Regions from separate parts of the Bacillus sp. FSL K6-0138 genome, predicted to be linked through region 3. Evidence: predicted binding sites of a transcription regulator. Region 3 holds the regulator's gene; each other region holds the start of a gene.
The links. The regulator Rex, encoded in region 3, represses fermentation and respiration genes when NADH is low (regulators of the CRP and FNR family bind a similar motif). The targets are predictions, from matches to a motif close to TTGTGAAATATTTCACAA.
Positions count from the first base shown of each region.

Region 1 (10,888 bases), 1.7 Mb from region 3:
AGAAAACGAACCATGCGCAGCCGTCGAGATGTTCCGCCCCTGCCCAATATCCGAGAAGCCCCCCGGATGCAAAAACGATGATCGCTGCGACATCATTCAGGAGCGCCCTGTCATTGTTTCCTTTCGCATAGTAAAGGTTGACGAGAAAAAGCGGAAACAGAGACAATCCGACCCAGGCAAGCTCAGGAAGCGTCCATACTGCGGCCAGCAGGAAAAGCAAGGCCGGTATGCTGTAGACAGCCGCCCATTTTTGATAGAAAGCGGTCTTTTTCTTTTTCACCATCATCGTGACGGGAAAAGCGGCAAGGTACAGAAACAGCCAGCCGGCAAACAGCGGGATATGCCGCATATGCATTCCCCCGCCGATCACTCCGAGGAGAAAAGGAATCACAAGCATTGCCCAGGCACCATGCTGTTTTGGTATCAACATTTTCATAAAAAGTCCTCCCTTCCTTCTCTTCCATTATAAAAACTTTATGCCTGCCAGAGAGTGACATTTTTCATACAAGTGTGAATTATATCACTGCCTTTTTCTGGCTGCCGCTCTATACTGTAGCTACCTACATAGAAGGAGGACAATCAATGGACCGGTTTGACCACTTGTTATTTCTGAAAAATCTTCCTATGTTTCTGGGAGTTCCTCTTCCCATCATTAAAAGGCTTCTGAAAAACGGAAGAGTGATCGATATCGGATCGTCCCGTCCTTGCCGATCGTTTCTGCATTCTCAATCCGTCTATTTTGTTTTGAAAGGTGAAGTTTATTTTGCGGACAAAAGGCTTCCCGAGGAATCCCGCATCATCGCCGAGTGGGAAAAAGGCGATGTATTTCCCATTGATCAAAAGGGAGAACCTTTTTTGTCTCCGTTTATTTCTGTTAAAACTGCCGCTGACACCGCTGTGCTTGAAATTCCTTTTACGATATTCAAAAAAATGATGACGTACAATCACCAACTGCAAATGAACTTTCTCAAACTTCTCCAGCAAAATTTATACTTTTCCTATCAATTATTTTTGCGCTACCTCCGTTCCGCCCCGGAAGATGCCAATTGAGAAGGGCTTCTCCCCTTCTCTCCCCTTTTAGATGTGATCTACTTAACATTTCTGCTTCTCTTTTTCCGATACGATGGACTCGAATGTGAAGGAAAGGACAGATGACAGATGATACAGTGCAATTTTCATGAGGCTCCGTTTATCGTAATTTGGGAGCTGACAAGAGCCTGTGAGCTGAAATGCCTCCATTGCCGGGCTTCGGCGCAACACTATCGCGACCCGAGGGAGCTCTCGCTTGAAGAAGGAAAAGCGTTAATCGATGAAATCTACTTGATGAACAATCCTATTTTAGTGCTGACCGGCGGTGATCCGCTCATGCGGGAGGACGTCTTTGACATCATTCAATACGCCGTCCAAAAAGGCGTCCGCATTTCCATGACGCCGAGCGCGACGCCAAATGTGACGAAGGAAGCCATCAAAACCGCCAAAGATATCGGCTTATCCCGCTGGGCGTTCAGCTTAGACGGACCCAACCGCAAGATCCATGATCATTTTAGAGGAACAGACGGTTCTTTTGATTTAACGATGAAAGCGATTCGATACATTCATGAATTCAATCTTCCGCTGCAGATCAATACCGTCATTTCAACGTATAACATCGATTATTTGGAGGAAATGGCAAAGCTGATTGAACAACTGAATTGTGTGCTGTGGAGCGTGTTTTTCCTCGTTCCGACCGGACGTGCCCATCGGGATGACATGATTTCAGCCGTACAACATGAAAAAGTGTTTCTTTGGCTCAGCCGTTTGGCAAAGGAAGCACCGTTTGATATTAAAACAACGGCAGCCCAGCCCTACAGACGGGTTGTCATCCAGCAAAAAATGCGGGAGGCCAAAGACCCCGATCTTCAGATCCGCTATGAGGATGCGCTTGAAAAAGGCAAAATTGACGCGATCGGCGGATTAGGGCGTGCGCCTAAAGGCGTCAATGACGGAAACGGCTTTTTGTTTATCTCCCATATAGGCGATGTATATCCAAGCGGCCTATTGCCCGTAAAAGCCGGAAACGTCCGAAAACAGCCGCTGTCAGAGATTTACCGGGAGTCGCCCGTTTTCAAAGAGTTGCGAAACCCCGACGGATATAAAGGCAAATGCGGAATCTGCGAATTCCGGCATGTCTGCGGCGGATCACGTTCACGCGCCTATGCATTGACCGGCGATTATTTGGAAAGCGACCCGAGCTGCATCTATATTCCGAAGGCATTGCGCTAGAAAATGTGACCTGGATCACAAAGACTTTGGTGCACTTGTATTATCGTTATATATGAGAATGATCATCAATTTCAAAGGATGTGATTCCTGTTGAACAAGACATTGAATTTAAACGCTTCGGTCTACGACCTTTGCACATTGCATCCTGAGCTGAAAAACTTGATGAAAGACATCGGTTTTGATCACATCTCAAAGCCTGGAATGCTTGAAACTGCCGGCCGCATCATGACGATCCCAAAGGGTGCCCGGCTGAAACAAATCGACTTGGCGCACGTCTTGGATGCATTAAGGGAACACGGTTTTGAACCTGTTTTTGGAGAGGAGACGAACAATGAGCGAAATCATTAACAACAGAGAAATTCAGCAAGACTTATCAAATGAAAGAATGCAGCAGCTGAAAGACATCATCATCGCCCTTCATAAAGGAACACCCTATGATGAAGTAAAAAAACGATTTCAGCAAGCTTTCGGCTCGGTCGATCCGGAGGAGATCGCCCATCTGGAACAGGCGTTAATGAAAGAAGAAGGCATCGCGCCTGAAGAGATCCAAAAGCTGTGTTCCGTTCATGCGGACGTTTTTAAAGGATCGATCGAACACATTCATAAGCCGGAGGCTGACAAGATGCCGGGCCACCCGGTTCATACATTTATAAAGGAAAACAAAGAAATCGACCTCCTGCTGAATTTTAAAATCCAGCTTCATTTGGAACGATTCGAAAAAGAAGACAGCGGAGAAAACATTTTGAAGCTGATCAGCGATTTAAATCTGCTGGCCGACGTTGACAAGCATTACAGCAAAAAGGAAAATCTGCTCTTCCCCTACCTTGAAAGGTACGGCATCACAGGCCCAAGCAAAGTGATGTGGGCGATTGATGACTTCATCCGCAAAAGCATTAAAGAAACGAAAGCGCTATTGGAAAACTACACGTCTGACAAAAAAGACGACATCATCCGCGAGCTCGGCTTTATCATAAAGGAAGGCACAGAGATGATCTATAAGGAAGAGAACATTCTGCTGCCGATGGCGCTTCGGACATTGACTGAAGACGAATGGCTGAAAATAGCGGCCGAAAGCGGCGACATCGGCTACTGTCTGACAGAGCCTGAAGCCGAGTGGAAACCTGAACGCCATCAGCTCAATACAGCAAATGAAAAAGCCGGTGACGGATACGTCCGCCTCCCCACCGGCATCTTATCCGTTAAACAGCTTGAACAAATGCTGAACCATCTCCCCGTTGATTTGACGTTTATCGACGAACATGATGTTGTCCGTTATTTTTCCCACGGCAAAGAACGGATTTTCGCCAGGACAAAAGCCGTGATCGGCCGAACCGTGCAAAACTGCCATCCGCCGGCAAGCGTCCACATCGTCAACAAACTTCTCGACGATTTTAAATCGGGCAAAAAAGATGCAGAAGATTTTTGGATCAAATTCAAAGACAAATACGTTTACATCCGCTACTTTGCCGTCCGTGACGAAAACGGCAAGTACGTCGGCACACTGGAATTCACCCAAAACATCGCCCCGATTCAAGACATTTCAGGGGAAAAAAGAATATTAAGCTCTGAAGAGTAAGATCGGTCCGCTTTCTATATTAAAAGAAAGCGGGCTTTTTTTCGGGTTCCCTCCTCCCCTCTTCCTTTCTCTTATTTTTTGTGACAACTTTGTGAAATGCATCAACCTTGTGACAAAGTTAACAAGGTGCCGTTCTTCCTCCGTATATAGTGGAAGTAGCACCACTGACTCAAGAGGAGTGAAACCGCAATGAAGAAAAAGAAAACGAGCCCAATTCTCAGGAGATTAAACTTTTTCTCTCCGATCGAGCATCATTCCAATAAACACAGCCAGACTTCTTATGAAGACCGGGACTGGGAAGATGTATACAGAAGAAGATGGCAGCACGACAAAGTAGTACGTTCGACCCACGGGGTCAATTGTACAGGGTCGTGCAGCTGGAATATTTACGTGAAAAACGGGATCGTCACCTGGGAGGGCCAGCGCCTTGACTATCCTTCAACAGGTCCTGATATGCCTGACTTTGAACCGCGCGGCTGTCCGCGGGGAGCCAGCTTTTCCTGGTACATTTACAGCCCGCTCCGCGTGAAATACCCGTATGTCAGAGGCGTGCTTATCAACATGTGGCGGGAAGCTCTAAGCAAGCACAACAATCCTTTAGACGCATGGAAATCGATCGTCGAAAATCCCGAAAAAGCAAAAGCCTATAAACAGGCGCGGGGAAAAGGCGGATTTGTCCGGGCTGAATGGGGAGAAGTGCTCAAATTGATCTCGGCTTCCCTCCTTTATACCGTCATGAAATACGGACCTGACCGCAATGTCGGCTTCTCGCCGATTCCGGCTATGTCTATGCTCAGCCATGCAGCCGGCTCCCGTTTTATGTCGCTGATCGGCGGTCCGATGCTCAGTTTCTATGACTGGTATGCCGACCTCCCTCCCGCATCCCCGCAAATTTGGGGAGATCAGACGGATGTGCCGGAAAGCAGCGATTGGTACAATTCCGGCTACATTATGACTTGGGGGTCAAATGTCCCGCTTACGAGAACCCCTGATGCACACTTTTTGGCCGAAGCCCGATACAAAGGTGCGAAGGTGATTTCCATCAGCCCCGATTATGCGGAATCGACAAAGTTTGCCGACGACTGGCTGAGCGTTAGACAAGGAACCGACGGAGCGCTTGCAATGGCAATGGGACACGTCATCCTGCAGGAGTTTTACGTCAACAATGAGACGAAGCGCTTTATTGACTATGCGAAACAATATACGGATTTTCCGTTTTTGGTGACGTTGAAAAAAGAAGGCGGACAATTTACGGCTAGCCGTTTTCTCCATGCGAAAGACATTGGCCGCATAACTGAACATGACGAGTGGAAACCGGCCGTCTGGGATGAAGAAACAGACGATTTCGCCATACCTCAAGGAACGATGGGCTCACGCTGGGACGGCAAAGGAAAATGGAATTTGCGCATGATTGATGAAGATACGGAAAAGCAGATTTCTCCGCGGCTTTCCATGCTCGGAAAAGAAGATATGATCGGCACGGTCAAAATTCCTTATTTCTCCCATGATGGGAACCGAGTGCTTGAAAGACCCCTTCCGATCAAAAAAATGAATGTGAACGGCGAGGAAGTCTTTGTCTCCACCGTGTTTGACCTGACGCTCGCAAACTACGGCGTCAACCGCGGGATCGGCGGGCAGGCTGCCGAGTCGTTTGATGATCCAGAACCGTTCACACCGGCCTGGCAGGAACAGATCACAGGCGTCGATCGCAGCCAGGTGGTCAAAATCGCAAGAGAATTCGCGCAAAACGCCATCGATACAGACGGCCGCTCAATGATTATCGTCGGCGCCGGTATTAACCACTGGTTCAACTCTGACACCATTTACAGAGCGGTATTGAATCTCGTGCTCCTTGTGGGCGCGCAAGGCGTCAACGGCGGCGGATGGGCCCACTATGTCGGCCAGGAAAAGCTCCGCCCGGCCGAAGGATGGCAGACGATTGCCATGGCAAAAGACTGGGGCGGCCCTGCAAAGCTGCAAAACGGCACTTCATTCTTCTATTTTGCCACTGACCAGTGGCGCTACGAAGATGAGCCGGTCACAGGCCTCGCCTCCCCGATCGTCAAATCGTCACGCTATAAGCACCATGCCGATTATAACGTGCTGGCGGCAAGGCTCGGATGGCTCCCGTCGTATCCGACATTCGAAAAAAACGGCATTGATTTATACGAGGAAGCTGCGCAATCAGGTGCCGAAAACGCTAAAGAAGTCGGAGCCTATATCGCCAAACAGCTTGAGGATAAAAAGCTCAAATTTGCGATTGAAGACCCTGACAATGAAAAGAATTTTCCGAGAAACCTTTTCGTTTGGAGAGCGAACCTAATTTCAAGCTCCGGCAAAGGCCACGAATATTTTCTGAAGCATTTGCTCGGCACGACGAACGGGTTAATGAATGAGGATCATGACAGCATCCGGCCGGATGAAATCACCTGGCGGGACGAAGCGCCTGAAGGCAAGCTCGACCTGTTGATCAATCTCGACTTCAGAATGGCCGGCACCGCCCTGTACTCTGACATCGTGCTGCCTGCGGCCACATGGTATGAAAAGCACGATCTCAGCAGCACGGATATGCATCCGTTCATTCATCCGTTTAATCCGGCGATTTCGGCTCCTTGGGAAGCAAAATCCGACTGGGATATCTTTAAAGCATTGGCCAAAGCGGTCTCCGAATTAGCCGAGGAAGTCGACATGAATCCGGTGAAAGAAGCAGTCGCTTCTCCCCTCCTTCACGACACTCCTCAGGAAATGGCTCAGCCATTGGGGAAAATCAAAGACTGGAGCAAAGGGGAATGCGCGGCTGTTCCAGGAAAAACGATGCCGCAAATTCATGTCGTCGAACGCGATTACAAACAGATATTCAATAAAATGACGGCGCTCGGGCCAAATGTCGTCAAACAGCCTTTCGGTACAAAAGGAATGAACTGGTCAGTCGAAGAGGAATACAACTCCCTGAAAAAAATACTCGGAGTAGTAACCGAAGACACCGTGGCAAAAGGCTGTCCGATTATCAATGATGCGAAACAGGCCGCTGAAGCCGTTTTGACCCTTTCGTCTACTTCAAACGGAAAGGTAGCCGTAAAAGCGTGGGAATCGCTTGAAAAAATTACGAATCTCGAATTGAAAGATTTAGCTGAGGAGCGGGAAGAAGAACATTTTACTTTTGAGCAAATAACGGCTCAGCCGAAAACCGTTATCACCTCCCCTGCTTTCAGCGGGTCTGAAAAAGGCGGACGCCGCTATTCTCCATTTACGACAAATGTTGAAAAGCTGATCCCGTGGAGAACAGTGACCGGCAGACAGTCTTTTTATCTCGATCACGAAATGATTACAGAATTCGGCGAAAACATGGCGACGTTTAAACCGATCCTCATCCATCGCCCGTTCTTGAACAAGCGCCCGGCGCAAGAAGGCAAAGAAATCGTTTTGAACTATTTAACGCCGCACAATAAATGGTCGGTTCACAGCATGTATTTTGACTCCCTGCCGATGCTCACCCTTTTCAGGGGCGGTCCGACGGTTTGGATGAATAAGGACGATGCAGCTGAAACCGATATTCAAGATAACGATTGGATCGAATGCTTCAACAGAAACGGAGTCGTCGTCGCCCGCGCTGTCGTCTCGCACCGCATCCCGAAAGGAATGGCGTTTATGCACCATGCCCAGGACAGACATATCAACGTACCTGGTACAAAGCTGACGAACAACCGCGGCGGCACCCATAACAGCCCGACCCGCATCCACGTCAAACCGACGCAAATGATCGGCGGCTACGGACAGCTCAGCTACGGCTTCAACTACTACGGGCCAACAGGAAATCAGCGCGACCTCAATGTCGTGATCAGAAAATTGAAGGAGGTCGATTGGCTTGAAGATTAAAGCGCAAATCGGAATGGTCATGAACCTGGATAAATGCATCGGCTGCCACACATGCAGCGTTACGTGCAAAAACACATGGACAAACCGTTCCGGTGCAGAATATATGTATTTCAACAATGTCGAAACAAAGCCGGGCATCGGCTACCCGAAACAATGGGAGAATCAAGATAAATATAAAGGCGGCTGGGAGCTTAAAAAAGGAAAGCTCCAGCTGAAATCGGGCGCAAAAGCAACAAGGCTGATGAATTTATTTTACAACCCGTATCAGCCGACGATCGACGATTACTATGAGCCTTGGAACTATGATTATGAAACGCTGACAAACAGTCCGGAGAAAAAGCATCAGCCTGTCGCAAGGCCGAAGTCTTCCATTACGGGAGACTTCATGAACCTCGAATGGGGCCCGAACTGGGAAGATGACCTCGCCGGCGGACATATCACAGGACTTGAAGACCCGAATGTTCAAAACATGGAACAATCGATTAAAACTGAATTTGAAGATGTCTTTATGATGTATCTTCCGAGAATCTGCGAACACTGCATCAATCCGGCATGCGTCTCTTCCTGCCCTTCAGGCGCGATGTACAAACGCGAAGAAGACGGGATCGTCCTCGTCGATCAGAATGCATGCCGTTCATGGAGACATTGTGTATCATCATGTCCTTATAAAAAAGTGTATTTTAATTGGCAGACGAACAAGGCGGAAAAATGCACACTATGCTTCCCCCGCTTAGAAGCCGGACTGCCGACGATCTGTTCCGAGACTTGTGTCGGCAGAATCCGCTACCTCGGCGTTATGCTCTATGACGCCGACAAAGTCCAGGAAGCCGCATCAGCCGAAAATGAAAAAGACTTGTATCATTCACAGCTGGACGTTTTCCTTGATCCGAATGATCCCGCTGTCGCAGAAGAAGCGAAAGCCCAAGGCATTCCGGCGGAATGGATTGAAGCAGCACAAAAATCGCCGATCTACAAAATGATTATCGATTGGAAGATCGCGCTGCCTTTGCATCCGGAATACCGGACATTGCCAATGGTATGGTACATTCCGCCGCTCAGCCCGATCATGAACATGTTTGAAGGAAAAGGAACGGCCCAATCGGCGGAAGATATTTTCCCTGCCATCGATCAAATGAGAATTCCGATTGAATACTTGGCGAATTTGCTGACGGCCGGAGATACGTCCCATATCAGAACTACATTAAAGAAAATGTCGGTCATGCGCATGTACATGAGGTCAACCCAGACAAATAAACCGATGAATTCTGACCTGATTGCATCTACTGGCTTGACAGAACAGCAGATTGAAGAAATGTACCGTCTGCTAGCGATCGCGAAGTACGACGACCGCTTCGTCATTCCGACCTCACATCGCGAAGAAGTGGCAGACCTATATATGGAACAAGGAAGCTGCGGATTGTCATTTGCCGGAGGCCCCGGCTCCTGCCAAAACATATAAAACGGGAGTGAAGCAAAAATGGATGCAACAGATAAACAGGCCGTTTTCGCCGCCCTCTCCTATCTTCTCTCTTATCCTGATGAAGAATGGAGACTGGAACGCTCTGATTGGCAAAGCCTCATCAGCGACATTCAGCCTGAGCACCTGCGGGAGCGGCTGCTCGCATTTTTAAAAGAAGCGGAAGCTTATTCTCCGGAGGAATTGATTGAAACGTATGTATACACATTTGATTTCGGCAAAAAAACGAACCTTTATGTCACCTATTTCAACTCCGGTGAACAGCGTGAGCGCGGAATCGAGCTATTGCAGCTGAAAGATCTGTATCAGCAATCCGGGTTTCAGCCGACGGACAAGGAACTTCCGGACTACCTCCCGCTCATGCTTGAATTTGCTGCCGTTGCCGAGCTTCATAAGGCCAAGGACGTCTTTCAAAAATATGTATCAAACCTGGAAGAGCTGAAATCGCAGCTTCTCGAAAACGAGAGCATCTATGCTCCGCTTTTGGACGGTTTATTGATCGCATTGGCGGAAATCGGCGTTGAAAGGACTGTAGAGTCATGATCGAACAAATACTTTGGGTCATTCTCCCCTACATCGTTCTGACGGTTTTTATCGGGGGGCATATATACCGCTATCAACATGACCAGTTTGGCTGGACAGCCAAATCGAGCGAAATGCTCGAAAAGAAAAAACTGGCGGTAGGAAGCAGTTTGTTTCATTGGGGAATCTTTTTTGTCATCGGCGGACACGTGATGGGGATTTTAATACCGGAAAGCCTTTACGAGGCGATCGGCGTATCAGAGCATATGTACCATAAAATCGCCATCGGCTTTGGCCTGCCTGCCGGCATTGCCGCACTGTCGGGACTCATCATTCTTGCTTACCGGAGAACGGCTGATAAACGGATCCGGAAAACGAGCTCTGCCGGCGACCTGATCACCCTTGTCACTTTATTGTTTATGATGGCGACGGGACTTGCGTCAACGTTTTTAAACATCGATTCAAAAGGCTTTGACTACCGTACAACGATCGGACCGTGGTTCCGGAGTATCTTCTTGTTCAAACCGGATGCCTCGCTCATGGAAAGCGTGCCGCTCTGGTTTAAAATTCACATCGTCGTGGGCTACGCCGTTTTCATCGTCTGGCCGTTCACCCGGCTTGTCCACGTGTTCAGCATGCCGCTCAAATATTTGACAAGAAGCTATGTCGTCTATCGAAAACGCGCCCCGCGCAAAAGCATTTGACATTCTCCCTAAAGCCGTTTCGGCTTTAGGGATTTTTTTCTCTTCTTAAAATCCTTGATAGGCAAGCTCCCATTTTCCGGTCGCATCATATGATAAAAAAACAAACAGAAAGGAGCGTTTTTGATTGTACCCATATTATGATTTCGATATATATGATCCGTACCGCCAGCAATTTCCTCCAGGCCCGCCTCCGGGTGCGGGAGGACAGACTCAGCAGCAGTTTTTGCCCCCTCCTCCAAGCCAGTTTCCCGCGGAAACCGGGGTCTCTGCTTTCGCCGTTGATCCCGGCGGAATTAGAAGATGCTTGTACCGTTATACAGTCATCCGCTTAAGAAACGGAAGCCGCTTCTGGTTCTATCCTGTGTTTGTCGGCCGCCGCTCCATCGCGGGATACAGGTGGAGGCCGCGTCAATTCCGCTGGGTCTATTTCGGCATCGATTTGAATGAAATCACTTCATTCAGCTGCCAATT
Region 1 covers NZ_CP150286.1:2,435,367-2,446,254, forward strand. The annotation lists gene MHB78_RS12830 (YwiC-like family protein) at 1-436, opposite strand, end outside; gene MHB78_RS12835 (Crp/Fnr family transcriptional regulator) at 583-1,050, shown strand; gene MHB78_RS12840 (TIGR04053 family radical SAM/SPASM domain-containing protein) at 1,159-2,262, shown strand; gene MHB78_RS12845 (DUF1858 domain-containing protein) at 2,353-2,610, shown strand; gene MHB78_RS12850 (DUF438 domain-containing protein) at 2,594-3,838, shown strand; gene MHB78_RS12855 (nitrate reductase subunit alpha) at 4,028-7,714, shown strand; gene narH (nitrate reductase subunit beta) at 7,704-9,173, shown strand; gene narJ (nitrate reductase molybdenum cofactor assembly chaperone) at 9,192-9,734, shown strand; gene narI (respiratory nitrate reductase subunit gamma) at 9,731-10,417, shown strand; gene MHB78_RS12875 (hypothetical protein) at 10,542-10,888, shown strand, end outside.
Region 1: MHB78_RS12855 (nitrate reductase subunit alpha) is a predicted target of Rex. The motif match lies at 3,946-3,963, and genes of this name have one in related genera.

Region 2 (10,888 bases), 1.7 Mb from region 3:
GTTTATCTTACAAAAAGTCTTCAACAAACATTGTGAACAACATCACACGGCAATCGGATTGATTGATGTTTAAGAGGCGGGGGCAAAAGAATGAATTGGTTCTACAAAAAATATTCGTTCATTGATTTAACATTTTCGTTTATCATGAAAATAAAAGGAGTGCGATTTATGCTTTTACAGCTGACACAAGAAGAAAAACAAGCAGTCATGAGTGAGATCAAGCGTTTTTATTATGAAGAAAGAGGGGAGGAAATCGGCGATATTGCGGCGATTCAGACGTTTGAATTCATAAAGGAAAAGCTGGGCCCCTACTTTTATAATCAGGCGCTTAAAGACAGCCGCAGGGTTGTTGAAGAAAAAGCGGCAGCGATGGAAGAGGAGCTTTTTGCGCTTGAAAGGCGCATTTAAAGGAAGACCTGGCAAAATGCCTGAAGGGATTGAAGGTTTAAATGGAGTTTCTGAAACAGTTTCTGATTTTCAGCGGTTTGAATGGCGAAGAATTCAGCCAAATCGAACAGATTGCGATAAAGCGGAAATATCAGCCGCGAGTGTTTGTGTTTATGGAAGGGGAAGAGCGGGAAGCCGTTTTTTTCGTCAAATCAGGACTTGTGAAAACCTATAAGATTGATGAAGAAGGCAATGAACAAGTGATTTCGCTTTTACAAAGCGGAGATATGTTTCCGCACGTCGGTTTTTTTGACCGCTCCCCATATCCGGCAACGGCTGAAGCAGTCCAAGAAACCGAATTGATCGTCATCCGCATTGACGATTTTAATGAACTGCTCATGAAATACCCGGAGATGACAATGAAAGTCATGCAAATCATGGGAAAAAAAATCCTTGATCTGCAGGAACGCATTCAAGGATTTATTTCAAAAGACGTCCAGCACCGCCTGACTCACGCTTTAAAGAAGCTGGGAGATGAACACGGGGTCAAAAAAGGAGAAGGCATTTATATTAATCTGCCGATTACCAATCAGGACTTTGCGAATATGGTCGGAACATCAAGGGAAACAATTAACAGGACCCTTAATGAAATGAAAAAGAAAAAACTGCTTTCCTCCGACAGAAGCGGCATTATGATACATGATCAGGAATGGCTGAACGGCTGTGAATAAATAAAAAACAGGCTCTCCTTTTTCAATGGAAAGCCTGTTTTTTTAATTCACAAATCTGCCATCATTTAAGTGATCTGGTTCACAACCGGTGTGATGCATATCCAGTATCTTAGGACATGCAAATAAGAAAGGAGTGAATCAGATGGAAGTTCAAAGGGAGACGGTGCCAAACAAGAAGCCGGCAAAAAACGGATTTTTGAAATCGGTTCTCGTTTTTACGCTGATTGCAAGTTTTTCGGTGTTGTTATTGGGAGGATATTGGATCTTCAAGGGGCTTGCGCCAAGACCGCTTGAAGTGTCCGCTCCAAACGGCGAGGTGCTGATGACAAAATCGTCGATCAAGGGTGGACAGGCCGTCTTTCAAAAATATGCGCTCATGGATTACGGGACCATTTTGGGCCACGGATCTTACATGGGGCCCGATTATACGGCAGAAGCCCTGAACATTTATACAAAAGGGATGCAGGACTTTAAAGCGCAGGAGCAATATGGAAAACGCTTTGAAAAGCTTTCCGATGAAAAGCAGTCTGTGATCCGCAGTAAAGTGATCAGTAAAATGAGAAAAAACCGCTATAACAAAGATTCCGACACATTACAGCTGACTCAGGCCCAAGTCTACGGACTCGAAAAAGTGCGCACTCATTACCGCAAAGTATTTACAAAAGGCGATGGCTGGGGGCTTGAGTCTGGTTTGATCAAGGAAAGCCATATGCCTGACCGCAACAGAGCTTGGATTTCGGGCGGGGATCAGATCAAACAGGTTTCTGATTTTATCTTTTGGACGGCCTGGCTGTCCAGCACATTGAGGCCCGGGGATGACATCACCTATACAAACAACTGGCCGTATGATGAAGAAGCCGGCAATACGATGTCATTTGCCGCGGTGTGGTGGAGCGGCGCCAGCGTTACGATTCTTATTTTATTTGTCGGCATCATCTTATTTGTGTTTTACCGCTACAAGCTTGGAATGAAGGAGGCTTATCAAGAAGGGAAATTCCCGGCCTTTGATTTGGAGAAGCAGCCGCTCACTTTATCGCAAGTCAAAACAGGGAAGTATTTTGCCGTTGTTTCCCTGCTGTTCTTTGTTCAGGCCATGCTGGGGGCATTGCTTGCCCACTATTATATCGAGCCTGACAGCTTCTTTGGCATCGATTGGATCAGAAATCTGCTTCCATTTAGCATCGCCAAAGGGTACCACTTGCAGCTTGCAATCTTTTGGATTGCGACCTCATGGCTTGGCATGGGAATTTTTGCGGCTCCGCTTGTCGGCGGCAGGGAGCCGAAAAGACAAGGTTTACTCGTCGATATTTTGTTCTGGGCGCTGATCTTTCTTGTCGGCGGCTCGATCGTCGGAGAATGGCTCGGTGCGAAAGGCTATTTGGGGAACAATTGGTTTTTATTCGGCCATCAAGGAATGGAATATATTGAACTGGGCCGATTCTGGCAGATCATACTCGCACTGGGCATGCTGATTTGGCTGTTTATCGTCTTCAGGGGCATTAAGCGCGGCCTTAAAAAAGAGACGGATAAAGGCGGTTTGATTCATTTGCTGTTTTATTCATCAATCGCCATACCTCTGTTTTACGGCGCCGCCTTTATGTTCAACCCCGGTACAAGCATCACGATGTCCGATTTTTGGCGTTGGTGGATCATCCACTTATGGGTGGAAGGGATCTTTGAAGTGTTTGCCGTCGTTGTCATCGGCTTTTTGCTGGTACAGATGAATTTGGTGACGAAAAAGTCAACCGTCAGAGCGCTTTACTTTCAGCTGATATTGCTGTTGGGAAGCGGTGTAATCGGAATCGGACACCATTATTATTACAACGGCTCATCAGAAATATGGATCGGGCTCGGTTCGGTTTTCTCCTGCTTAGAGGTTATTCCGCTTACACTGCTCGTCCTGGAAGCTTATGAACAATACAAGATGATGAGGGATGGGGGGCATCATTTCCCTTATAAAGCAACATTCTGGTTTTTAATTTCTACGGCCATATGGAATCTGGTCGGTGCAGGCGTATTGGGCTTTTTAATCAACCTTCCTGCCGTAAGCTATTTTGAACACGGCCAGTTTTTAACGCCTGCCCACGGACACGGGGCGATGATGGGAGTATACGGTATGTTCGCTATTGCCGTTTGGCTGTACACATTGCGCAATATCGTCAAACCTCGTGCATGGAATGATAAATGGCTGAAAATCGCATGCTGGACACTGAACATCGGCTTGTTCGGAATGGTCTTTATCAGCTTGCTTCCGGTCGGCTTTCTTCAATTGAAAAAAGCATTTGAAGAAGGATATTGGAGCTCAAGGGCGCCCGGGTTTTTGCAGCAGGACGCAGTTCAGACGCTGCTTACATGGCGTGCTGTTCCAGATACCGTCTTTTTGATCGGTATTGTGCTGCTTCTGATTTTCAGCATCAAGGCATTGTTCCATCTCCGCAAGCCGACGCATCGGGAAGGAGAAGCATTGCCTGTAAAAGACATTGCGTCAGAGGATTAAAAAACCTTGATCAAGCTGTCGAGATTTTCTCGGCAGCTTTTGTTTTTTCTAAATGATCCAAAGTGTAAGTTTCAATACGATGATCAAAAAGAATTTGTCTCAAGAGGAACATAAGGAGAAGATTAAAAAAAAGCCAGACAAAATAATAGAGCGAAGCTTTGCAGATGTAAAACAGCTGCATGGGCTTCGCTACTACAAGATTTAGGGGAAAACAGAATGTGACAGAGCAAGTGCTTCCCCCATAATAGACTTTTCTTTTCTATTGCTTTGCTTCGGCCTCTAAACGAGGGAACAAAATATTATTTTCTAAATGAATGTGCTGAAAAATGTCTGTTTCCAATTCATCGAGTTTTAAGTAAGTCAGTGTATATGTCGTGCAGGCCCCTTCAGGAAGGGAATAGTCATTGGTTGCTTTTCTGAGCTCTTTCAAAATATTTCCGCAGGCCTCATGCTCTTGTTCAAGCACATCGATCGCCTTTACTGCTTCAGCTAAGTGCGCTTCTGACTTTGTTTCTTCGTAAGATTTGATTTTCGGAAAGATCTGTTCTTCCTCCTGAATCAAATGGTGCTCCAATTCAGCCTTGAGCTGATGAAACAATTGGTGAACTTTGGCCAGCTCCGGATGATGGGTGCCGTGGACGCGGTATACCTTTGTGACAAAGCCTGACAGTTCAGGAAGCACTTCAAACAAATAAGCATGGTGGGTCTGAACCACATAATCAATCAACCGGGAATAGGAGGCTTCGTTCCAATTTGTTTCTTTTTCATTTAACTCTTTCGTCTCCTGGTATAGTGCATTGATTTTTGATAATACTTCTTCAGCGTTTAAATTTTGTTCTTTAATGGCTTCTGCGATCGGACGGTTCCCGCCGCAGCAAAAATCAATTCGATATTCCTTTAACAGCCGGCTGGCTCTTGGAAAACGCGCAACAATATCACCGGTTTTCGTTGTTTGATCAAAGATTGTATCCATTATAAAACCTCCTGATGCTTATAATGATGTTCCAGGTTAAATGTATCGCGATTACAAAGAGAAATTCGTGATCTACATCACATTCCGAAAAAATCGCATAAAGCGCAATAAGTCAAGAAGAATCGGGAATACCTAAACATAGACACTTTCGTATAATTGGAGGCTCAGGATGGAGGATATATCGTGGCTTACGTATGTGATGCTGATTCTCGCCAGCTATCGGTTAACCCATTTGATTGTCTTTGACAAAATCACAGAGTTTATCCGAAAGCCGTTTATGAAGAACAAGAAAATCATCGATGAAAAAGGCCATGTCGACGTGAAAAAAGTACCCAAATCAAACGTCGGCTATTTGCTGAATTGCTATTGGTGCGCAGGGATTTGGTGCGCAATTATCATCGGTCTCGGCTATCTGCTCATTCCGAAAGCGAGCACCCCGGTCATTTTTATTTTGTCGATAGCGGGCGCACAGGCGATCCTTGAAACATTTGTCGGAATCGGAACGAAGCTCATCGGATTTTTAGCTGACGTAAAGAAATAACGTTGTAGCAGGTTGATTTTATTTTTTGTCTTTAAAGCGTCACAAAATATAGGTGAAAAACATGGCGATTTTTTGGAGCTTTATTCCTAAAAATCGTTTTTTCATTCAATGAAGTATCCTGAACTGTATTCATAAAATTAAGAATATATAGAAAATAAATGTGGGAAGTCCTGTTCGTTTCGTGTTGAACGTTACATTAAAATAGCATTCTGCCCTCCTCATCAATACGAAAAGAGGAAATTGATAGATTTTCAAGACCTTAAAAACAAGCAATATGGTTGATGGACGATTAACGAAAAGATTTTTAGAATCAGGATCGTGCCATAAACGTGAAAAGGAGGGAGAAGCACCCGTAAAACGGCATACTTTTAAAATTTTCATTTTGGAGGGAAAAGAATGCAACATGTCAAACGTTCAATTATTGCATGTTTTGCGATAATAGCGCTCGTTTTCAGCGGAGCAATGGCGCCAGCGGCAGCAGCCGCTTCCAAAACGCCGGTTGCCGCAAACGGCCAGCTTAAGATTAAAGGTACTCAGCTCGTCAATCAAAGCGGAAAAGCGGTCCAATTGAAAGGGATCAGCTCGCACGGTTTGCAGTGGTACGGTGATTATGTCAATAAATCGAGCTTAAAATGGCTAAGAGATGACTGGGGCATCAATGTCTTCCGTGCAGCCATGTACACGGGTGAGGGCGGCTACATCGATAATCCGTCCGTTAAAAACAAAGTCAAAGAAGCTGTTGAAGCGGCAAAAGAACTCGGCATCTATGTCATCATCGACTGGCATATTTTAAGCGACGGCAACCCGAATCAAAATAAAGCAAAGGCTAAAGAGTTTTTCAAAGAAATGTCGAGCCTTTACGGAAATACGCCGAACGTCATTTATGAAATCGCCAACGAACCGAACGGTGATGTAAACTGGAACCGCGATATCAAGCCGTATGCGGAAGAAGTGATTTCAGTGATCTGCAAAAACGATCCGGATAACATCATCATCGTCGGAACAGGAACGTGGAGCCAGGATGTCAACGATGCAGCAGATAATCAATTGAAAGACGCCAATGTCATGTATTCGCTTCACTTTTACGCAGGAACACACGGCCAATCTTTAAGAGATAAAGCGAATTATGCACTGAGCAAAGGCGCTCCGATTTTCGTTACCGAATGGGGGACAAGCGACGCTTCCGGAAACGGAGGAGTATACCTTGACCAGTCTCGGGAATGGCTGACATATCTAAACAGCAAGAAAATCAGCTGGGTCAACTGGAGCCTTTCCGACAAACAGGAATCATCCGCCGCTTTAAATCCTGGAGCGTCTAAAACAGGAGGGTGGAAGCTGTCTGACTTATCTGCCTCAGGAAAATTCGTAAGGGAGAATATCCGGAGCTCTCAAGATAACTCCGGCTCACAAGACAGCCCTGATTCCGGCTCAAAGGACAAAGATAACTCTGATTCAAAAGACAAAGGAAACTCTGATCAAAACAGCGGCAAACAGGGAAACAGCGTCGCTGTACAATACAGAGCGGGGGACGGGAATGTGAACGGCAACCAAATCCGCCCGCAGCTCAACATTAAAAACAACAGCAAAAAAACGGTTGATTTAAAGAAAGTGACGGTCCGCTACTGGTATAAAGCGAACGGCAAAGGACAAAATTTCGACTGCGACTACGCTCAAATCGGCTGCAGCAACATTTCTCACAAATTCGTGAAATTAGCGAAATCCGTAAAGGGCGCAGATACGTATCTTGAACTCGGTTTTAAAAACGGAACGCTCTCACCGGGAGCAAGTACCGGGGAAATCCAGATCCGCCTTCACAATGACGGCTGGAGCAATTACGCACAAAACGGCGATTATTCCTTTACAAACTCAACAACCACTTTTAAAAATACTAAAAAAATCACATTGTATGAAAACGGCAAGCTGATTTGGGGAACAGAGCCTAAATAAGTCTAACGGACACCGATATGGTGTCCGTTTTTTCAGTCCGGCATGTGGTATGATAGAGGAAGATTTTTGTAAAAGGGGATACGGGCGGAGCAAAACAGGAACATTAGAATAGAAAGGACGGGTGACCAGGAAAATGAATGAAACGTTAAAACAGTACATGCTGCTGGTCAAAGAAAACAGCAGCTTGATCAACGGACCGGATTATCCGGGTAAGGAAAAAGACGTTCGAAAACAAAAGGAACAAATCGACGCTTACGCGAAAAAGCTGCAGCAAGGCTTTTCTACAGATGACGACTACGACGAATTCGCCGATGCGGTGATCAAGTGCACATACGGGGATATTTCATTAGAAGAATTGGAAACGGTTTATAATGAACTGATTTCTCCGTCATAAGCAACTTCTAAGGAGAGGAAAACCGATGAAAGACATCGTTTTAACGACTGAGAGGCTCACATTGCGAAACATGACAAAAAAAGACGTTTGCAATTTGCTGGAGATTTTTTCTGATCCAATCGCAATGGAATACTATCCGTCGACAAAAGATGAAAAGCAAACGATCGAATGGATCGCTAAGATGCTAAACAATTACGCAAAACACGGCACAGGGCTTTGGATCGTCGAGCATAAAGAAACGGGCGAATTTTTGGGACAATGCGGCATCGTTCCGCAGGAAGTCGAAGGCGTCCGCGAAATGGAACTCGGCTATTCGTTTGCAAGGCGCGTCTGGGGAAACGGCTACGCAACTGAAGCCGCCGCAGCATGTAAACGGTACGGATTTAAAAACATGAACGTTCAAAAACTCGTGTCTTTAATCGACGTTAACAATCTGGCTTCCAGAAAAGTTGCCGAACGGATCGGCATGACGCCGGAAAAACATATACGTAAATGGGGGAAAGAAATTGTTGTGTATGCGGCGGGAAAATAAAATATCAAATTGGCTTTTCACCGATTGCAAGATGAAGAACTCATAAACAGATCGTTTATTAATTAAATGTAAAAATATGTTTAATTTTTGAATTTTTTCTCAATCCTACACAATATGACAAATTTTTCATCCTCGCAGTGGTAATATCAAGGTGTCTATTAAATGGACAAGCATTTAATAGGTAAAAAACGAAAAGGGGATGTGTGTTATGTTTAAAAGCAAATTCAAAAAAGCAGTGGGAGCTTTGGCAGTTGCCGGGGCTTTGTTAGTATCCGGATTACCTGCAAGTGCAGCACCGGATTTAACTCCGATTCGGGACAAATATCCAGATGCATATCAATTCCAGTGGAACGGCAACGGCACTGTAACTGTTTTCTTTAGAGACAGTAACGGCAAATCTTATTCTAGAACATATACATGTGTAACAGTTATTGATGGAACTTGCTACGTATATAAGTAATTAAATCGTAATTCATTCTAAATTTTGAAATTCCGTCTCAATTTTCTAGTATACTTAATATTTCGAGACGGAATTTCTCTTACAAGTTTAACTTCCGAGAATATATATTATGTAAACTAGAATGAGATTTGAAAAGAGAGGTCAAATTGATCTTACTGTTCTGTTTTGTTGACAATTGCGCCGTTTTCTCATGTGTTACCCATCTTACTAATCGTTTTGGTGTTCTCGTTTTCTTCTCCAGCCGCTGTAATACCAGTGCAGCTGACACCACGCGCAAACATGCGGATAAAAATGTAAGAACTCTCCGAATCCGGAGAGTTCTTTTTATGAGTGATATTTGTTGATTTTGTTAATAAGGCTTTTATGTGCAATAGACAGCCATTATAATATTTCGATATAGCCTTCGGTTCCATGCACGCGAATTCGTTGTCCATCTTTTATCAGTTTGGTAGCATTCTCTACTCCGACAACGGCTGGCAAGCCGTATTCACGTGCGATAACTGCTCCATGGGTCATCAGGCCGCCGACTTCGGTGACCAGGCCTTTGATGGATACAAACAATGGTGTCCAGCTGGGATCCGTAAAGGCGGTGACCAAAATATCCCCATCTTCCAGGTCAGCATCTTCCATGTTTAAGATGACACGCGCTCGTCCCTCTATCACTCCGGAAGAAACAGGAAGACCTGCAATAGCTTCGTCCGGGAGATTCTCTCGTTTGTACTCACCTGCAATGATTTCGCCATCAGACGTGATAACGCGCGGTGGAGTTAGTTTTTCGTATAATTTGTACTCGTCTTTACGTTTGCTGATGATCTGGTAATCTACTGTATTTGTGCGTACGGCTTCGTGAAGTTCTTCAAAAGTGAGATAGTATATATCTTCTTTTTCGAGAATAACGTCCGCTTGTTCGAGTTTTTCGGCTTCTTTCAGTAAAGCCTGCTTATAAACGAAGTAGCGATGAATCATGCCGTATTTTGGATATTCCCGATAGCCTATGAAATTCCTGATGAGGCCGATCATTCGTTTAGTTTCTTTGGCTTTTTGCTCACCATCCGGCAATTGCTTCAATCGCTCTACTATTTCTTGTTCTTTTTGCAAAGCCGCACGCCGCCCTTGTTCAAATTTCCGATGGCTTTCATTAGGTTCAAAGTTTTTGATGTTACCCAGAATCAGCGGGACAAGTGTAATTGGTTTTTCGCTCCATCGGGTTTTCGTAATATCGATTTCTCCGGGACAACGCATTCCGTATTTGCTGAGATAATCATAGATCGCGTCTCGGGTTTCGCGTCCGCCGTCCAACTTAGCCAATTCATCCAAAAAGTTATCATCTTTTACATGTTGTAAGTAATCAATTACCTCTGGAAAAGGACGAATCACATCTGCGACATTGAGTAGCGCCAAGCCCATTTCTGAAGTAATATTGTTTGGTACAGATTGAGAAAGCGCATCTGCTGCGTTTTTTTCACCTAACCACTCGTTCATTTTTTCGTTGATCCATGATGAAGCATTCATGGCTGTCATAATTACACCAAAGCTTTGTGGATCAGATAAACTCTTCTTTAATTGCTGGATATCTTCCAGAATAAAATCAAACAGATCCGTTCCTGATTTTGTTTGGATTTTTTGTTTTAACTCTTCTATCGATGTTTGACTGCGTTTAATCAAATCAGAAACGATTGTCGGATCGTAGTCTTTTAATGTTTGATAATCCGCAGGCGGCATACTTTTTGTGTTTTTACCGGGGCCCATTTCTTTTTCATCATTTGGTAACTTTTTTATAAAATCTCCTCGCTCTAGCACGGTCACGAGTGCGTCTTTTATGAGCGGATCGGATTGTCCAAGTTTTAATATAGTTTCTCTGCTGGCAGGTGAAGCCAGCAGAGGTGCAACATCAACAAACAACCTTCCGCCAGCTATGCGCATGTTTGCTGAAGTCGTTAATAGCCAAAAAGACAATCCCAATGGTTTCATGGGGGCTGTCATCATTTGTTGGTGACCAACAGATACATAAACGTGATTTTCCTGATCATCCGCTTCAGGGATCGGGTATAAAGTTGTGATCGGCCGGCTCTGGACAATATAAAATGTATCATCGGCCAAACACCATTCGATATCTTGCGGCTGGCCGAAATAAGATTCGATTTGTCTTCCGATGCGTGCCAGTTGTAAAATTTGCCGGTCAGTAAGTGTTTGCGTCTTTTGCTGATCGGGATCGATCTGCTTTGTCTCCGTTCCGCCTTCTTTTCGTCCATAGACCGCCAATTTTTTGGTTGCGATCCTCTTCTCGACGATTTCCCCTTTCTGTACTTTATAACAATCGGCAGATACCAAGCCGGAGACCAGCGCTTCTCCAAGTCCAAAACCGGCATCGATGGATAGCAGCTTTCGGTTGGAAGTAACGGGATCAGCGGTAAATAAAATCCCTG
Region 2 covers NZ_CP150286.1:2,421,984-2,432,871, reverse strand. The annotation lists gene MHB78_RS12815 (DUF2164 domain-containing protein) at 91-408, shown strand; gene MHB78_RS12810 (Crp/Fnr family transcriptional regulator) at 450-1,118, shown strand; gene MHB78_RS12805 (nitric-oxide reductase large subunit) at 1,261-3,615, shown strand; gene ric (iron-sulfur cluster repair di-iron protein) at 3,875-4,588, opposite strand; gene MHB78_RS12795 (DUF1360 domain-containing protein) at 4,758-5,129, shown strand; gene MHB78_RS12790 (cellulase family glycosylhydrolase) at 5,592-7,076, shown strand; gene MHB78_RS12785 (YnfE family protein) at 7,210-7,470, shown strand; gene MHB78_RS12780 (GNAT family N-acetyltransferase) at 7,496-8,002, shown strand; gene MHB78_RS12775 (hypothetical protein) at 8,211-8,462, shown strand; gene ppsA (phosphoenolpyruvate synthase) at 8,844-10,888, opposite strand, start outside.
Region 2: ric (iron-sulfur cluster repair di-iron protein) is a predicted target of Rex. The motif match lies at 4,654-4,671, and genes of this name have one in related genera.

Region 3 (10,888 bases):
CTATCCGTCGCGGGCGCAGGAAATTTGAGAGGAGCTGTCCTTAGTACGAGAGGACCGGGATGGACGCACCGCTGGTGTACCAGTTGTTCTGCCAAGGGCATCGCTGGGTAGCTATGTGCGGACGGGATAAGTGCTGAAAGCATCTAAGCATGAAGCCCCCCTCAAGATGAGATTTCCCATTCCGTTAAGGAAGTAAGATCCCTGAAAGATGATCAGGTTGATAGGTCTGAGGTGGAAGTGTGGCGACACATGGAGCTGACAGATACTAATCGATCGAGGACTTAACCAAACATGAATGTCATATCGTTATCTAGTTTTGAGAGAACACCTCTCAATAACAGTTTGGTGGCGATGGCGAAGAGGTCACACCCGTTCCCATGCCGAACACGGAAGTTAAGCTCTTCAGCGCCGATGGTAGTTGGGGGTTTCCCCCTGTGAGAGTAGGACGCCGCCAAGCTGTTATTTTTAACATATCCTTCATCGCGGGGTGGAGCAGTTCGGTAGCTCGTCGGGCTCATAACCCGAAGGTCGCAGGTTCAAATCCTGCCCCCGCAACCAAAAATTACTCATTAAATGAGGAGTGCCCGAAGGGTGCAACCAAAATATCTCATACATATTAAATGGTCCGGTAGTTCAGTTGGTTAGAATGCCTGCCTGTCACGCAGGAGGTCGCGGGTTCGAGTCCCGTCCGGACCGCCATTTGTACACAAACGAAATCATAATGTTTTCGTTTTTTTTTATGCTTTTTTTCAGCTTGGTTCTGCCAAGCTTTCTTTATTGGTGATAATTCGATAAACTATTGTTAGTGTTTTTTATTGCCGCTTTAAGCACTAAAGGAGCATGTTATCTTATGGATGAATTTGAGCTGATACAAAGGATCACGCCGCGCTCTCTTTTTCACAGGGAAATCGAAATCGGTATTGGAGACGATGCCGCTGTTTACGAATCAAAAAAGGGATACCAGGAAATCGTTTGTGTCGATACGATGGTAGACGGTGTTCATTTTCTTTCGTCACATTCAACGCCTGCTGATATCGGGTATAAAGCGTTGGCTGTCAATATTAGCGATATTGCAGCAATGGGGGGAATCCCAAAGTTTTACCTTGTGTCCATCGCTGTTCCGTCAGGCTGGCGCGAAGCCGATATTGAGGCGATGTATGAAGAAATGAACAAACTGGCGAAACTATACCAAATGGATGTAATCGGCGGTGATACGGTATCGACTCATGGACAAATGGTCATTACGGTTACGGTGATCGGTGAAGTCGAAAAAGGAAAAGCGTGTTTGCGAAGCCATGCCAGACCGGGAGATATCGTCTTTGTGACAGGAGAACTTGGTTCATCAGCAGCAGGGCTGTCATTTTTATTGGGAGAACTATCTGCAGAGGATGAGCGTCTCATTGAGCATTTTATTGAGCGGCACAAAAGACCTGTGCCACGTGTCAAAGCCGGTTTGATCTGTTCCCGTTATCAAAGCGTTGCGCTTAACGATATCAGTGACGGACTTGCGAGCGAATTGAATGAAATTGCTGAAGCAAGCCGTGTTTCCATAGACATCTATCAAGATTTGATACCAAGATCTTCGGATTTACATAAGCTGCGTTCAGAATGGGAAGAGTGGGTCTTGTTCGGCGGCGAGGATTTTGAGCTTGTCGGTACGATTTCAAGCGATCAATGGGAGCGATTTGACCGGGAATGCACAAGCTGTGGAGTGCCCGTTTACAAAATCGGCGCAGTCAGCAGATCCGGGGAGGCAAACGTGTTCTATTATCGAGGGCAAGACCGCATTCTCCTTGAGAAAAAAGGCTATAATCATTTTAGACAAGACAGGTGACATAAAGTTGAAAACATTGGAATGGAAAACGACGGAACCCGAAGAGACAAAGAGCATCGCTAAGCTTACGGCGCGCTTTGTTCAGCCAGGGGATGTCATTACATTGGAGGGCGATCTCGGAGCCGGAAAAACGACTTTTACAAAAGGCTTTGCTGAAGGCCTCGGGATTCAGCGGGTTGTCAACAGTCCGACCTTTACGATCATAAAGGAATACCGGGAAGGTGCTCTTCCGCTGTTTCATATGGACGTTTACAGAATGGAAGATGAAACAGAAGACCTCGGTTTGGATGAATATTTTGAAGGGGAAGGGGTCTGCCTTGTCGAATGGGCCCATTTGATCGAAGAGCAGCTTCCCGAAGAACGCCTCGAGGTTGTCATCAAAAGACTCGGCGGAGATGAGCGGAAGCTCACTTTGACGCCAAAAGGCAATCGGTACGAAAAACTTTGCAGGGAGATAAGCGAACATGACGACACTAGCAATTGATACATCTAACCTGACGCTTGGCGTTGCGTTAGTCCGGGACGGAAAGGTAATTGCCGAGCACATATCACACCTGAAAAAAAATCATTCCGTCCGGGCGATGCCTGCGATTGATGAATTGCTTCAGGAGTGCGGCCTGGAGCCTTCTGATCTGAGCAAAATCGCAGTTGCGAAAGGGCCTGGATCTTATACCGGAGTGCGCATCGGCGTCACGATAGCCAAAACGCTGGCCTGGTCGTTGAACATTCCCGCGGCATCAGTTTCGAGCCTGGAAGTGTTAGCCGCCAACGGCCGTTTTTTCTCGGGCGTCATCTGTCCGTTGTTTGATGCAAGGCGTGGACAGGTTTATACAGGATTGTACCGCTATGACGACAATAACAGGCTGGAGACCCTGGAAGGCGATCAAAATATTCTGCTTGAAGATTGGCTGAAAAAGCTGAAAGACATTGAGCAGCAAGTGCTGTTTTTAGGAAATGATACAGATATTCATAAAGATATGATCGAAAAGATGCTCGGTAAGCAGGCGGTGATCGGAGGCGCTTCCCTTCACCTCCCCCGCCCTTCCGAATTGGCCTTGATCGGGGAGCGGAAAGAGCCGGAGCCAACGCACGGCCTTGTGCCAAACTATGTCCGTTTGGCAGAAGCGGAAGCCAAATGGCTGGAAAAACAAAAATAGCGGGTGGAGCCATGAATACTCAAATGGTCATACGTGACATGAAATCAAATGATGTCGATCAAGTGTATGAAATCGAAAAACGCTCTTTTTCGTCCCCTTGGAAAAAAGAATCGTTCTATCATGAGCTCCATCACAATATGTATGCTCATTATCTCGTCCTCGAAGTAGAAGAGCAAATCATCGGATACTGCGGGATCTGGATTGTGCTGGATGATGCGCAGATTACGAACATTGCCGTTTTGCCTGAATATCGCGGGCGCCGTTACGGAGAAGAGCTTTTAAAAGCCGCCATGAAACTGTGCCTGATGAAAAAAGCAGCTCAGCTTTCTTTAGAGGTGAGGGTGTCGAACCATATCGCCCAAAGCTTATATCGAAAACTCGGTTTTCAGCCGGGGGGAATTCGCAAAAATTATTATACTGATAACGGAGAAGATGCTTTATTAATGTGGGTGAGACTGAATGAATCATAAAAAAGATTTGTATGTATTGGGAATTGAGACAAGCTGTGATGAAACCGCTGCCGCCATCGTAAAAAACGGTAAAGACATTATAACAAACGTTGTAGCGTCGCAAATTGAAAGCCACAAACGTTTTGGAGGGGTCGTTCCGGAAATTGCGTCAAGACACCACGTAGAGCAGATGACGATCGTGCTTGAGGAAGCTTTTTCACAGTCAGGCATGTCTTTTGACGATATTGATGCAATTGCGGTAACTGAAGGCCCCGGGCTTGTCGGCGCATTGCTGATCGGCGTAAACGCAGCGAAAGCACTGAGTTTTGCCCGCAAGATTCCGCTTGTCGGCGTTCACCATATTGCAGGCCATATTTATGCCAACCGGCTTGTCCAAGAGCTTCGCTTTCCGGCGCTTGCTTTAGTCGTCTCAGGCGGGCACACGGAGCTTGTGTATATGAAGGAACACGGTTCATTTGAAGTGATCGGCGAAACGCTCGATGATGCGGCAGGAGAAGCATACGATAAAGTAGCCAGAACGATGGGACTGCCTTATCCGGGAGGGCCTCATATTGATAAGCTCGCGCAAAAAGGCGAAGCCAACGTACCATTGCCGCGGGCCTGGCTTGAAGAGGGCTCATATAACTTCAGCTTCAGCGGCCTTAAATCAGCGGTGATCAACACGCTTCACAATGCCTCGCAAAAAGGGGAAACGATATCGCCGGAGGACTTGTCCGCAAGTTTCCAGGAAAGCGTCATCGACGTGCTCGTAACGAAAACGAAGCGGGCTGCCAAGGCTTACGGAGTCAAACAGGTTATGCTTGCCGGAGGAGTTGCGGCAAACAAGGGGCTTAGAACGGCCCTTGAAGAGACATTTTCCGCATATCCGGACATCGAGCTGCTCATTCCGCCGCTTTCGCTTTGCACAGATAATGCGGCTATGATTGCAGCGGCAGGAACCGTCGCTTTCGAAAAAGGAATCAGGGGAAAATATGATATGAATGGCCAGCCCGGCTTGGAGCTGACATCTTACTAAAAACCTCACACACCGTGAGGTTTTTTTAGTTATTAACAGCTTGTTAACATATATCCACAGGCATGTTAATAATATTAAAAAACCTGTTATATAGAAGTTTTTTTACTTGTTAATAATGTGAATAAATATTATGTTTTTTGTGGATATTGTGGGTAAATCGCTTTCTTTCTTGTAAACAAAGGGTTTGTTTTGTGGATAAAAAAGCCGCTTCATCGATTGAAGCGGCTTTGATCTTTATTCTTCTGTAGAAAGTGCTTCCCATTCGGATAATAAGTGCTCAAGTTCGTTATTCAGGCGCTCGTTTTCGGAGTTGATCTCCTGAACCTTTTCGTGGTCTTGAAAGACGTCGGGTTCGCAGAGCAGCTCCTCATTTTGTTCAATTGTTTCTTCGATGGCCGTGATGCGCGTTTCGATTTCGTCTATGCGGCGCTGCCGCTGCCGCTCTTTTCTCTTCCATTCCTTTTCTTCTTCATAGCTCCGCTTTGTTTTGGCCTTATCTGCATCAGGTTTGCTTTGCTCGTCTGTATTTTGCTTTTCCAGTGCTTTAAGCTCAAGCTGCTGGGCCTTTTTTTCCGTATAATAATCGTAGTCTCCTAAATATTCTTCCACTTTCTCAGGTGAAAGCTCGAATACTTTTGTTGCAATGCGGTTGATAAAATAGCGGTCATGGGACACGAACAAAATCGTTCCCGGATAATCGATCAAAGCATTTTCCAATATTTCTTTGCTGTCCAAGTCAAGATGGTTTGTCGGCTCGTCAAGAATGAGAAAATTGGCTTTTTGAAGCATCAGCTTCGCGAGCGCGAGCCGTGCTTTTTCGCCGCCGCTCAGGGCGTGAACAGGCTTTAAGACATCGTCTCCGGAAAACAGGAAATTCCCGAGGCATGTTCTGATATCTTTCTCATTCATCTCGGGGTAGTCGTCCCAAAGCTCGTCAAGCACGCGCTTGGACGAATGGAGTTCAGCCTGCTCCTGGTCGTAATAGCCGATCGAGACGTGTGAACCGGTTGATATCGTGCCTGTAAGGGGTTTAAGCTTTTGAATCAGCGTTTTTAAAAGGGTTGATTTGCCTACTCCGTTAGGGCCGACAAGGGCCACGCTTTCACCGCGCGAAATTTGAAAATAGAGCGAGCGGAGGAGCGGAGGCTGATCTTGGTAGCTGACCGTCAAATCCTGAACGCGCAGGACGTCGTTTCCGCTTTGCCGGGCAATGTCAAAACGGAAGGAGGCCGATTTTTCGTCGCCGAGCGGTTTATCCATGACGTCCATCCGTTCAAGCTGTTTGCGCCTGCTTTGTGCGCGTTTTGTCGTTGAAGCCCTCGCCAGGTTTCGGTCGACGAAGTCCTGGAGTTTGGCGATTTCATCCTGCTGCTTTTCATACAGTTTCATTTCTTTTTCAAGCTGTTCAGCTTTTAATTTCAGATAATCGCTGTAGTTTCCGATGTATTTTTTGCTCCTGGAGCGGGATATTTCGTACACCTGGGTGACAACCTTATCAAGAAAGTACCTGTCATGGGAGACGATGAGTATCGCTCCGCTGTAGTTTTGCAAATATTGCTCAAGCCAGGTAAGCGTATCGATGTCAAGGTGGTTCGTCGGTTCATCGAGAATGAGCAGGTCAGGTTTGGCCAGTAGCATTTTTCCGAGAGCGAGCCTCGTTTTTTGTCCTCCGCTTAAATCCTGGACGCGCGCGGTGTCGCCGTATCCGGCAAATCCGAGACCATGGATCACGGATCTGACGTCGGCTTCATATTGGTAGCCGCCCTTATCTTTAAATTCCTGCTGCAGTCTGTCGTACGTTTTCATTAACGATTCAAGCTTGTCGGGTGCAGCATGCGCCATCTGCTCTTCGACTGAGCGCATCTCTTTTTCCATCGCTTTCAGATGATCGAATACAGTCAGCAATTCTTCTTTTATTGAAAGCTTTGAATCGAGTCCCGAATGCTGATCAAGGTAGCCGATTGTTAAATCCTTCGGCTTGATGATGTCCCCTTTTTCATAAGAAAGCCTGCCGGCGATAATTTTCAAAAAAGTCGATTTTCCGGCTCCGTTGCGCCCGACGATCGCAATCCGGTCCCGGGATCTGACTTCCAGCTTTATATTCGTTAAAATGGAATCGGCTCCAAACGATTTTGAGAGCTGATTGACTTGTAAAATCATCATGATTTATTTCACCTCTTGTTTGCTATTTTTAGTGTAGCCTATCAGATAGCAGTCAGCAAACAATTAAGCGGAGTCTGGAAGATTTTAACCAAAAGGAAAAGACAGATTGAAAAAAATAGTGTATGATCTTTAGTAAGGAGAGTTTTATAATGATGAACCAATTTACGCATTTTAACGAACAAGGCAGAGCCAAGATGGTTGATATAAGCGAAAAGGAAGCTTCAGTGCGAACTGCTGTAGCTTTCTCAAGCGTGTCTATGAAAAGAGACGTGCATGAAAAAATCAAAAACCAGGAGATGGGGAAAGGCGATGTGCTGGCTGTGGCTCAGGTGGCAGGAATCATGGCGGCAAAACAAACGTCCGACATCATCCCGATGTGCCATCCGATCGCTCTGAAGGGAGTCGACATCGCCTTTCGATGGGAAGAAAAAGACCAGAACAGCATCCTGCATATTCAGTCAACCGTCAAGACAAAAGGGAGCACAGGTGTGGAAATGGAAGCGTTAACGTCAGTTTCCGTATGTGCGCTGACCGTCTATGACATGTGCAAGGCTGCGGATAAGGGAATGGTGATAGGACCGACCTATCTCGCTGAAAAAACAGGCGGGAAAAGCGGTGACTATAAAAGGGAAAAAGCTGATGTAAACATGGAGGATCGTTTATGAACTTGGATCATTCAAAAATTCCGCAAGCGACAGCTAAGCGGCTGCCGCTATACTATCGTTTTTTAAAAAACCTTCATGCATCCGGAAAGCAGCGTGTTTCATCCGCTGAATTGAGCGATGCCGTAAAAGTCGATTCTGCCACGATTCGGAGGGACTTTTCATATTTCGGTGCACTCGGCAAAAAAGGCTACGGCTATAATGTGAATTATTTGCTGTCCTTTTTCAGAAAGACGCTCGACCAGGATGAAATGACAAACGTAACGCTTATCGGCGTAGGAAATTTAGGGACAGCCTTTCTCCATTACAACTTCATTAAAAACAACAATACGAAAATCTCAATGGCTTTCGATATCAATGAAAGCAAAATCGGAAAAGAAGTCGGAGGCGTTCCCGTTTACGATTTAAATGACCTTGAAAAGCATTTGACAAACGATATTCCCGTCGCGATTTTGACGGTCCCGGCCCAGGCCGCCCAACCTATTACGGACAGGCTTGTTGCGCTCGGTATTAAAGGCATTCTCAATTTTACGCCGGCCCGTTTGAATGTGCCGGAACACATTCGAATTCATCATATAGATTTAGCGGTTGAACTTCAGTCATTGGTATATTTTCTGAAGCATTATTCAATGACAGAAGAAAAATGACGGAAAGGGGGAGGCTTTTACATGCCGACAATCGGTCCTGGAAGCTTTATTTTAATCGTTATCTTGGCGATTCTGATTTTCGGTCCGCAAAAACTTCCTGAACTGGGAAAGGCAGCAGGCAAGACGCTAAGGGAGTTTAAAAACGCAACAAGAGGTCTGGCAGACGACGAAAGCGAAAAAAAGAAAGAAGATCAGTAGGATGGGATGACATTGATGAAGGGAAGAGAAATGTCGCTTCTGGAACATATTATTGAACTGCGAAGACGGCTCGTGTTCATTGCCTTCTTTTTTGCCGTTTTTGTCATGGCGGGCTTCTTTTTGGCTAAGCCGATCATTCTTTATTTGCAGCAGACCGATGAAGCGAAACTGCTGACGCTGAACGCGTTTAAACTGACCGATCCGCTCTTGGTATACATGCAGTTCGCTGTCATTATCGGCGCTGTGATGACCTCGCCGCTTGTCTTGTACCAGCTGTGGGCTTTTATCAGCCCGGGGCTGTATGAAAAAGAACGCAAAGTGACGCTAAGCTATATTCCTGTATCGATCATACTTTTTTTAGGCGGCATTGCTTTTTCTTATTTTATTTTATTTCCGTTTGTCGTTGAATTTATGACGAATCTTTCCGATGATCTTAAGGTGAATCAAGTCATCGGGATTTATGAGTATTTTCAGTTTTTAATACAGCTGACGCTTCCTTTCGGCTTATTGTTTCAGATGCCTGTGATCATTATGTTCATTACAAGGCTCGGTTTGGTGACGCCCATGATGTTGGCTAAGATCAGGAAGTATGCATACTTCTTTTTGTTCGTCATCGCGGCGTTCATCACGCCTCCTGATATGTTGTCCGATTTTATGGTGGCAGCGCCTCTTTTGATCCTGTATGAAATCAGCATCATCATTTCGAGAATTTCCTACAGGAAAGCGCAGAAAGCCGTCATTCAGGAAGCCAATCAGGCATTTTTAAAATAAAGGGCCATCTCTTTTTGAGAGAATGGCTCTTTTTCTTTATTTTTTCCGCTTTGAAAGGGCGAACATTTTGAAGGAAATGCTGATGTTATAGGCGGCGAACAGCATCAGGAGAATGGTGTAGAACGACCACATATTCCCCGGAGAGGTCGCTGCCAGATACGTAAACAGCACGCCCGTCAAAAAATACATCACGCCCCAAAACACCGGGCTTCTCATCATAAAAATCCTCCGATAATCAGCTGCACTTTTTCAACCCGTTCCAAATAGTCCTGAATCTGGCCCTGAAACGTCTGCATGATCACGACAAACGTATTCATGGCGACGTGGGCAAAGATCGGCACGATAATCCGGTTTGTCCTGACGTACAAAAAAGCGAATGTGAAGCCCATTGCCGCATAGATTAAAAAGTGTGAGAAATCTATGTGGACAACCGAGAAAAGGACGGAGCTGAACAGAGCAGCGATAAAGAAATTCGTTTTTTCATATATAGCTCCGAAAATGATCTTTCTGAAAATGATTTCTTCCAGAATGGGGCCGAACACAGAAGAGACGATGACCATGAGCGGCAATGCCTGAATCAATTTCATGATCATTTGCGTATTTTCCGACTCGGGATTGGCCCCGAATAGCGTCATTTCAATCATGGCAGCAATTGACTGAGCAAAAATCGCGAGAAAAACGCCGCCGACCGCCCAGGCTACCGATGCCCCAATCGATGCTTTCGGCCTGTTTCGAAGCGTTGTTTTCGGCACTGTCCTTAAAATCAGCAGCACGATGACGAGACAGAGCAAAAAGGCAATGACTGACCATACGCTTGTCAGCGTCAGCTTTGCTTGAACGGGAGTCTGTCCTTTTCCTACGCCGAGCAGGTAAAGCAGAGGCACGCCGACGATGGACGACAATTGCATGAGGACGTATGTCAAAATAATAAACCAGTATTGTTTTCTCAAGCCGTATGTACTCCTTTTCTAGAATCTAAAGCAGACTACATTTATTGTAACACACTCTTATTAAATTATCGGATGGGAAAGGGAAACGGAAACTTGCAAGCGCAAAAATTTTTAGACTTATCACTTGAAATTGCCAGGGAGATTCTTTATTATAAGAATTGTGTTAGCACTCAATGAGTGTGAGTGCTAAAATTACATATGAAAATATTGAGGAGGTTGTTTCATTGTTAAAGCCATTAGGTGATCGCGTTGTCATTGAGCTCGTTGAGTCTGAAGAAAAAACTGCTAGCGGAATCGTACTTCCTGACTCCGCAAAAGAAAAACCCCAAGAGGGTAAAGTAGTTGCTGCCGGTTCAGGCCGTGTATTAGAGAGCGGAGAACGCGTGGCATTAGAAGTAAAAACAGGCGACCGCATCATCTTCTCAAAATATGCCGGTACTGAAGTGAAATATGAAGGTACTGACTACTTAATCCTGCGTGAAAGCGACATTTTAGCTGTTATCGGCTAAGTCTTAAATAAAATCTTTATATAATCCTGAGGAGGTTCGAATCACATGGCAAAAGATATTAAGTTTAGCGAAGAAGCCCGCCGTTCCATGCTGCGCGGTGTAGATGCATTGGCTGATGCTGTAAAGGTAACATTGGGACCTAAAGGACGCAACGTCGTTCTTGAGAAAAAATTCGGTTCTCCGCTTATCACAAACGACGGTGTAACCATCGCGAAAGAAATCGAGCTTGAAGATGCGTTCGAAAACATGGGTGCAAAGCTTGTTGCTGAAGTTGCCAGCAAAACGAACGACGTTGCCGGCGACGGTACGACAACGGCGACTGTTCTTGCTCAAGCGATGATCCGCGAAGGCCTTAAAAACGTAACAGCCGGAGCTAATCCTGTGGGCGTCCGTAAAGGAATCGAGCAGGCTGTTGCAGTAGCGGTAGAAAACCTGAAAGAAATCTCTAAACCGATCGAAGGCAAAGAGTCTATCGCACAAGTTGCTTCTATCTCTGCTGCTGACGAAGAAGT
Region 3 covers NZ_CP150286.1:752,770-763,657, forward strand. The annotation lists rRNA gene MHB78_RS04085 (23S ribosomal RNA) at 1-289, shown strand, start outside; rRNA gene rrf (5S ribosomal RNA) at 342-457, shown strand; tRNA gene MHB78_RS04095 (tRNA-Met) at 482-558, shown strand; tRNA gene MHB78_RS04100 (tRNA-Asp) at 623-699, shown strand; gene thiL (thiamine-phosphate kinase) at 851-1,834, shown strand; gene tsaE (tRNA (adenosine(37)-N6)-threonylcarbamoyltransferase complex ATPase subunit type 1 TsaE) at 1,842-2,318, shown strand; gene tsaB (tRNA (adenosine(37)-N6)-threonylcarbamoyltransferase complex dimerization subunit type 1 TsaB) at 2,299-2,991, shown strand; gene rimI (ribosomal protein S18-alanine N-acetyltransferase) at 3,003-3,461, shown strand; gene tsaD (tRNA (adenosine(37)-N6)-threonylcarbamoyltransferase complex transferase subunit TsaD) at 3,451-4,476, shown strand; gene MHB78_RS04130 (ABC-F family ATP-binding cassette domain-containing protein) at 4,711-6,639, opposite strand; gene moaC (cyclic pyranopterin monophosphate synthase MoaC) at 6,792-7,304, shown strand; gene MHB78_RS04140 (redox-sensing transcriptional repressor Rex) at 7,301-7,948, shown strand; gene MHB78_RS04145 (twin-arginine translocase TatA/TatE family subunit) at 7,970-8,146, shown strand; gene tatC (twin-arginine translocase subunit TatC) at 8,153-8,917, shown strand; gene MHB78_RS04155 (YdiK family protein) at 8,954-9,133, opposite strand; gene MHB78_RS04160 (CPBP family intramembrane glutamic endopeptidase) at 9,133-9,867, opposite strand; gene groES (co-chaperone GroES) at 10,092-10,376, shown strand; gene groL (chaperonin GroEL) at 10,422-10,888, shown strand, end outside.